One region of the Comamonas sp. JNW genome, then DNA from elsewhere that is predicted to be linked to it. Evidence: predicted binding sites of a transcription regulator. Region 1 holds the regulator's gene; the other holds the start of a gene.
What was found. Region 1 encodes sigma-54, which starts transcription at its own class of promoters, with help from an activator protein. Its sites were predicted from a motif close to TGGCANGNAANCTGCTTT; they were not measured.

Region 1 (3,407 bases):
CCGCAAGGTGGTCAAGGACGTGTCGCTGTCGGTGCGCAAGGGCGAAGTGGTGGGGTTGCTAGGCCCCAATGGCGCGGGCAAGACCACCTCGTTCTACATGATCGTGGGCCTGGTACGCAGCGATGGCGGGGATATCCGCATCGATGGGCAGTCGGTGGCCAATATGCCGATCCACCAGCGCTCGCAGCTGGGCCTGTCCTACCTGCCGCAGGAAGCCTCGATCTTTCGCAAGCTCAGCGTGCAGGACAATGTGCGCGCCGTGCTGGAGCTGCAAAAAGATGAGCATGGCAAGCCGCTCTCGCGCGCCGAGGTCGAGCGCCAGCTCACCGCGCTGCTGCAGGAGCTGCGGGTCGAGCACCTGCGCGAATCACCGTCAGTCGCGCTGTCCGGCGGCGAGCGCCGCCGGGTCGAGATCGCCCGTGCGCTGGCCACCCAGCCCCGTTTCATCCTGCTCGACGAGCCTTTCGCCGGCATCGACCCCATCGCCGTGATCGAGATCCAGCGCATTGTCGCCTTTCTCAAGGAGCGCGGCATTGGCGTGCTGATCACCGACCACAATGTGCGCGAAACCCTGGGTATCTGTGACCATGCCTGCATCATCAGCGATGGCAAGGTGCTGGCCGCCGGGACGCCGCAAGAGATTGTGGAGAACGCAGAGGTCCGGAGGGTGTATCTGGGTGAACATTTCCGTATGTGACATCGCACGCCTTGGCGGGCGTGCCAGCCAAGATGCCGTCCCGCGCTGCGGGGCCGGCAGGGCTGATCCGTTGCCAGCTGCCCCAGCCCGTGGGGAGGCGCAGCCATGATGCCGTCGCTGTCGCTGCGCGTATCGCAGAACCTGACCCTGACCCCCCAGCTGCAGCAGTCGATTCGCCTGCTGCAGCTGTCCACGCAGGAACTGACGCAGGAAGTCGAGCAGATGCTCGACGAAAACCCGTTTCTGGAGCGCGAGGGCGATGAGGCCCCCGAGGCTGAAGCCGGTAAAGAAGCCGCTGAATCTGCCGAAGCTGCAGACGCTGCAGACGCAGCCGACAAGGGTGCCGATACTGCTGCCAGCACCGACACCAACAACAGTAGCGATTTCGAGCCCGGAACCTCCGACCAGCCGCTGGATTTTGGCGCGGGCAAGGAAACCGGCGTCGATGCCGAGGCCGCTGCCGGCGATTCGGCATCGGACTGGGAAGAGTGGGGTGGCGATCTGCCCGCGCGCTCCAGCGCCAGCGATGACGACGACGAGACGCCGATGTCCGACCGGCGCAGCGAGCACCTGAGCCTGCAGGATGTGCTGCACCGCCAGGCCTTGTCGCTGCGCCTGTGCCAGGAAGACCGGGCCGCGCTCTACTTTCTGATTGAATCACTGAACGACGACGGCTACCTCGAAGAAACGCTGGCCGAGCTCGCGCAAAGCTTTGGCGACGCCAGTGACCCCGAGCGCTACGAAGTGCTGCTGCACCACCTGACTGTGGCGCTGCGCTTGCTGCAAAGCCTGGAGCCGATTGGCGTGGGCGCGCGCAACCTGTCCGAATGCATGCAGCTGCAGATCAAGGCCCAGCAGCGCCTGTTGGATGAAGAGGGCTCGGACACGCCCGAGGCCGATGCGCTGGCGCTGGAGACCGCTTTGCTGGTCTGCCAGGAATCGCTGGAGCTGCTGGCGCGCCGTGATGTGCGCAAGCTGGTGCAACTGACCGGATGCAGTGATGCCGCGGTGCGCAGCGCGCTGGCGCTGATCGCCAAGCTCGAGCCCCGCCCCGGCCGGCCCTATGCCGATGTGGACCGCAACACCATCATCCCCGATGTCATCGTGCGACCCAGCAATGAGCGCGGCCTGCCGGTGCCCGGTTTCAGCGTGCAGCTCAATGCCGAGGTGATGCCGCGCCTGCGCGTGCAGGATGTCTACGCCAATGCCTTGCGCAGCCACAAGGGCAGCGAGGGCCATGGCGCGCTGCAGCAGCGGCTGCAGGAGGCGCGCTGGTTCATCAAGAACATCCAGCAGCGCTTTGACACCATCTTGCGCGTCTCGCAGGCCATCGTCGAGCGCCAGCGCAATTTCTTTGTCCATGGCGAGCTGGCGATGCGCCCCATGGTGCTGCGCGAGATTGCCGATGAGCTGGGCCTGCACGAGTCCACCATCAGCCGCGTGACCACGGCCAAGTACATGGCCACGCCGCAGGGCACGTTTGAGCTCAAGTACTTCTTTGGCTCAGGCCTGGGCACCGAGACCGGCGGCAGTGCGTCGAGCACGGCGGTCAAGGCGCTGATCAAGCAGTTGCTCGACGAGGAAAGCGCGAAGAAGCCGCTGTCGGATGCAAAAATCGCCGATCTGCTGCAGGCCCAGGGCATTGAATGCGCGCGCCGCACGGTGGCCAAGTACCGCGAGGCCATGCGCATCCCGCCGGCCAGCCTGCGCAAGGCGCTGTAAGCGCAAGCAGCCAGGGCCCATAAAAAAAACCGCAGCTGCGTTATGCACTGCGGTTTTGTTTTGAGACGGTGCCGCTTTACTTTGGCCACAGCCACCAGATGAACAAGGCCAGCACGGCCAGCATCAGGCCAAACTTGGTGAGCTTGTAGGCGGTCTTGTTCCAGGCCTTGAAGCGGCGGCGGTACTGGCCCATGTAGAACGAGATCTTGAAGATGCGGCTGATGAAGCCACGCGGATCGCCTTCGTTGTTGGGCGAGCTGGCGGCAGCGACCACATGCGTGCCCAGCCAGCGGTTGAGCCACTGCGCAAAGCCATTGGTCATCGGGCGCTCGACATCGCAGAACAGCACGATGCGGTTGCCTTCGGACCGGTTCTCGGCCCAGTGCATGAAGGTCTCGTCAAAGATCACGCCTTCGCCCTCGCGCCAGCTGTAGGGCGTGCCATCGACCTCGATCATGCAGCGGTCATCATTGGGCGCCAGCACAGCGAGGTGGTAGCGCAGCGAGCCGGCATAGGGGTCGCGGTGCAGGTTGAGCTTGGCGCCGGGCGGCAGCTCGGCAAACATGGCCGCCTTGATGCCGGGGATGGACTGCACCAGCGCCGTGGTCTTGGGGCACAGCTCCATCGCAGACGGGTGGGCCTGGCCGTACCACTTCAGGTAGAAGCGCTTCCAGCCGGTCTTGAAGAAGGAGTTGAAGCCCGCGTCGTCGTTGTTGGCCGCGGCCTTGATCTGCATGGCCTGGTGCAGACCGATGGCCTCTTCGCGGATCTCGCGCCAGTGGGCCTGCAGCGGGGCCAGGTCGGGGAAGGTGCTGGTGGGCAGGTAGGGCGTGCGCGGTACCTTGCTGAACATCAGCATGAACACATTGAATGGCGCCGTGAACGTGGAGTGGTCAAACAGCTGGCGCAGCAGCTTGTGCCGCACCTTGCCACGCAGGTGCATGTAGAGGCCGCAGCCAAAGAAAAGCAGCACCAGGGCCAGAACGAT
Region 2 (3,407 bases), on a different contig from region 1:
GCCATAGGCGCCACCCGATCCGGTCAGCGGGGCCAGCAAGCCGATACGGATGGGGGCGCCGCTGGGGGCACTGGCTGCACCTGCCGCACTGGCACCGGCCACCACACAAAGCGACGCTGCCGCCACGCCCAAGACCCGCCACTGACCCAATTTGCTCACGCCCATATCCGCTTTCAAAAAACCGCCGTTCGCAGCAGGGCTGCGCGGCGCAAAAGGGGGATTGTGCGAAGTCAGCGTTGCGGGAGGAACTAATTTTTCTGACTTACTAAACGCGTTTTCTGCATAAGGGTGGACATGCGGCAGCGCTGCCCGCGTGCATGTGCTGCCTACATGCCGCTGCTGCCCAGCAGCGCCCGCCGGTACTGCACCGCCTCGGCCACATGGGCCGGGCTGATGGTCTCCGACTGCGCGAGATCCGCAATCGAGCGCGCCACACGCAAGCTGCGATGGATGCCGCGTGCCGACCAGGCCAGCTGGGCGGCGGCGGTTTGCAGCAGCTGCAGCGCAGCGGGCTCGGCATGGCAGTAATCGTCGAGCGCCTGGCCTTGCAGCTGCTGGTTGAGCATGCCCTGGCGCTGCAGTGACCGGGCGCGGGCAGCGGTCACCCGCTCGCGGATAGTGGCGGTCGATTCGCCGGCCGGGGCGGTCAGCAGCTCATCGGCGGGCAGGGGGCTGACTTCCAGGTGCAGGTCAATGCGGTCGAGCAAGGGGCCGCTGATGCGGGCCTGGTAGCGGCTGACCTGGTCGGGCGAGCAGCGGCAGGCGCGCTGGCGCGAGCCCCGAAAACCGCAGGGGCAGGGGTTCATCGCGGCAATCAGTTGGAAGCGGGCGGGAAAGGTGGCCTGCTGCGCGGCGCGGGCGATGCTGATCTGGCCGGTCTCCAGCGGCTCGCGCAGTGCTTCGAGCGCGCTGCGCGGGAACTCGGGCAGTTCATCGAGAAACAGCACGCCGCAATGGGCCAGCGATATCGCACCGGGCCGGGGCGGACTGCCGCCGCCCACCAGGGCCACGGCGCTGGCGGTGTGGTGCGGCGCCATCGTGCTGCGCTGGCCCCAGCGCTGGGCATCAAAGCTGCCGACCAGGCTGTGCACGGCGGCGTTCTCCAGCGCCTCGGCCACGCTCAAGGGCGGCAGCAGGCCGGCAAAGCGCTGGGCCAGCATCGATTTGCCAGCGCCCGGTGCGCCCAGCATCAGCAGGTTGTGGCCGCCTGCGGCAGCGATCTCCAGCACCCGCTTGCTGGCCGCCTGGCCTTTGACATCGGCCATGTCGGCGCCGGGGGCCTCGGGCGGGCGGGGCTGGGCGGGCATGCGCTGCCACTGGCTGGGCGCTGCATCGGGCTCGGCGCTGGCGGCCTGGGGCGCAAAGTGCTGCACCACGTCCAGCAGGTGGCTGGCGCGGTAGACCTCGGCATCGGGCACCAGGGCGGCATCCTCTGCACTGCCCGGGGGCAGCACCTGGCGCACCTGCTGGCCGCGCTGGTGCAGGTCCATGCTGGCGGCCAGCGCGCCGCGCACCGGGCGCAATGCACCCGACAGCGACAGCTCGCCGGCAAATTCATAGTCCTTGAGCCGGTCCGCATCGATAGCGCCGCTGGCCGCCAGAATGCCGACCGCGATGGCCAGGTCGTAGCGGCCCGACTCCTTGGGCAGATCGGCCGGTGCCAGGTTGACGGTGATGCGTTTGTTGTGCGGAAACTCCAGCCCGCTGTTTTGCAGCGCTGAGCGCACACGCTCACGCGCTTCCTTCACTTCCAGATCGGCCAGGCCGACCAGGGTAAAGCTGGGCAGGCCATTGGCCAGATGGACTTCGACGCTGACGGGATGGCCGGTGAGCCCGACCAGGGCCCGGCTGTGCACCACGGCGAGACTCATGGGCGGGCTTCCTTGTTGTTTTGCACCTTTTTGGTGCATTGCGAAGCACCTCTTGGAGGCACGGCTGCCACCAGCATCGCAAAAGTCGCTGGCAGCAACAAGTGGCGACAGCCCGGGGAAGGCGTGGCGGCGGCGCCGGCCTGCCATCCCGCGCCCCCGGCCGCCCTGTGGCGGCTCAGAACGTAAGCATTTGCAAAAAAATATAGCGCGCTGCGCTTGTCTGGTGCGCGCAACGCAGCGGGTAGCGCTGGGTTTGGCACGCTCTGTGCATTGTGCTTGCCACAAACGGATGGGTCGAATTCATCAACAAGGAGTGTGGCAATGGCAATGAGCAACAGAGGCTGGATGGTGGTGGCGGGTGCAGCGTTCCTGGCGCTGCCAATGGTGGCAAGCGCGCAGCTGACCGCCAATGTGAGCGTGACCACGAACTACAAGTTCCGCGGTCAGGACCAGAAGTCCTCTAGTGCCCAATGGGTCAAGCCCGCACTCCAGGGAGGGGTCGACTACGCCTTTGGCGACAGCGGCTTTTATGTGGGGAACTGGAACTCCACCGTCGACTGGCTCGACAACAACAAGCTGGAGATGGATTTCTACGGTGGCTACAAGTTCAAGGCCGCTGATGTGGATTGGGATGTGGGTCTGCTGACCTATGTCTACCCCGGCAACACGCTGGGCAACACCACCGAACTGTATGGCTCGGGCACCTACGGTCCCGTGACCGTGAAGTACTCGCACACCGTGTCGAAGGATTACTTTGGCTGGGCCGGCACCAAGTACGACAGCACGTACAAGGGCCGCAACACCGGTTACCTGAATGTGGCATTCGCCCAGGAAGTGGCGCCCAAGACGACCTTGAAGCTGGCCGTGGGCTATACGCGCTTTTCCAGCGACATCAAGGACCTGGGCGTGCCCAACTACCTGGACTACAGCGTGGGCGGTGCCTATGACCTGGGTGATGGCTTCTCGCTGAGCGCTGCCTGGGTGGGCGCCAACAAGACGGGTGCCTTTGGCTTTGTGAACAAGGGTCGCGCGATCGTATCGCTGACCAAGGCTTTTTGACGCAGCGCCGCTGCAATAAGTGACGACAGGAGAGACTATGAACATGAAACTGGTAGTGGCGGTGATCAAGCCCTTCAAGCTCGATGAAGTGCGTGAGGCGCTGTCCGATATTGGGGTGCAAGGCATCACGGTGAGCGAGGTCAAGGGCTTTGGCCGTCAGAAGGGCCATACCGAGCTGTACCGAGGCGCCGAGTACGTGGTGGACTTCCTGCCCAAGGTGAAGCTGGAGATTGCGGTGGCCGAGGACCTGGTGGACCGGGTGATCGAGGCCATCGAGAACGCAGCGCGCACCGGCAAGATCGGCGACGGCAAGATCTTTGTCTCGCCGCTGGAGCAGGTGGTGCGTATCCGTACCGGCGAAACCGGCCCGAACGCGATCTAAAAAACAGCGCTCCGCGCTGGCAAGGCGCGCGCAACAAGCCAATTTATCTTGAAGGTGTGAACAACATGAGACGACTTCTTTCCTTGGCAGGGCTG

Region 2: DCO45_RS20730 (TorF family putative porin) is a predicted target of sigma-54. The motif match lies at 2,126-2,143, and genes of this name have one in related genera.

Annotation. Positions count from the first base shown of each region.
Region 1 is NZ_QETI01000008.1:46,191-49,597, forward strand. Features, by position in the region: gene lptB (LPS export ABC transporter ATP-binding protein) at 1-697, shown strand, start outside; gene DCO45_RS13055 (RNA polymerase factor sigma-54) at 803-2,419, shown strand; gene DCO45_RS13060 (aspartyl/asparaginyl beta-hydroxylase domain-containing protein) at 2,496-3,407, opposite strand, start outside.
Region 2 is NZ_QETI01000019.1:20,202-23,608, reverse strand. Features, by position in the region: gene DCO45_RS20740 (ABC transporter substrate-binding protein) at 1-159, opposite strand, end outside; gene DCO45_RS20735 (YifB family Mg chelatase-like AAA ATPase) at 327-1,871, opposite strand; gene DCO45_RS20730 (TorF family putative porin) at 2,199-2,930, shown strand; gene glnK (P-II family nitrogen regulator) at 2,974-3,312, shown strand; gene amt (ammonium transporter) at 3,378-3,407, shown strand, end outside.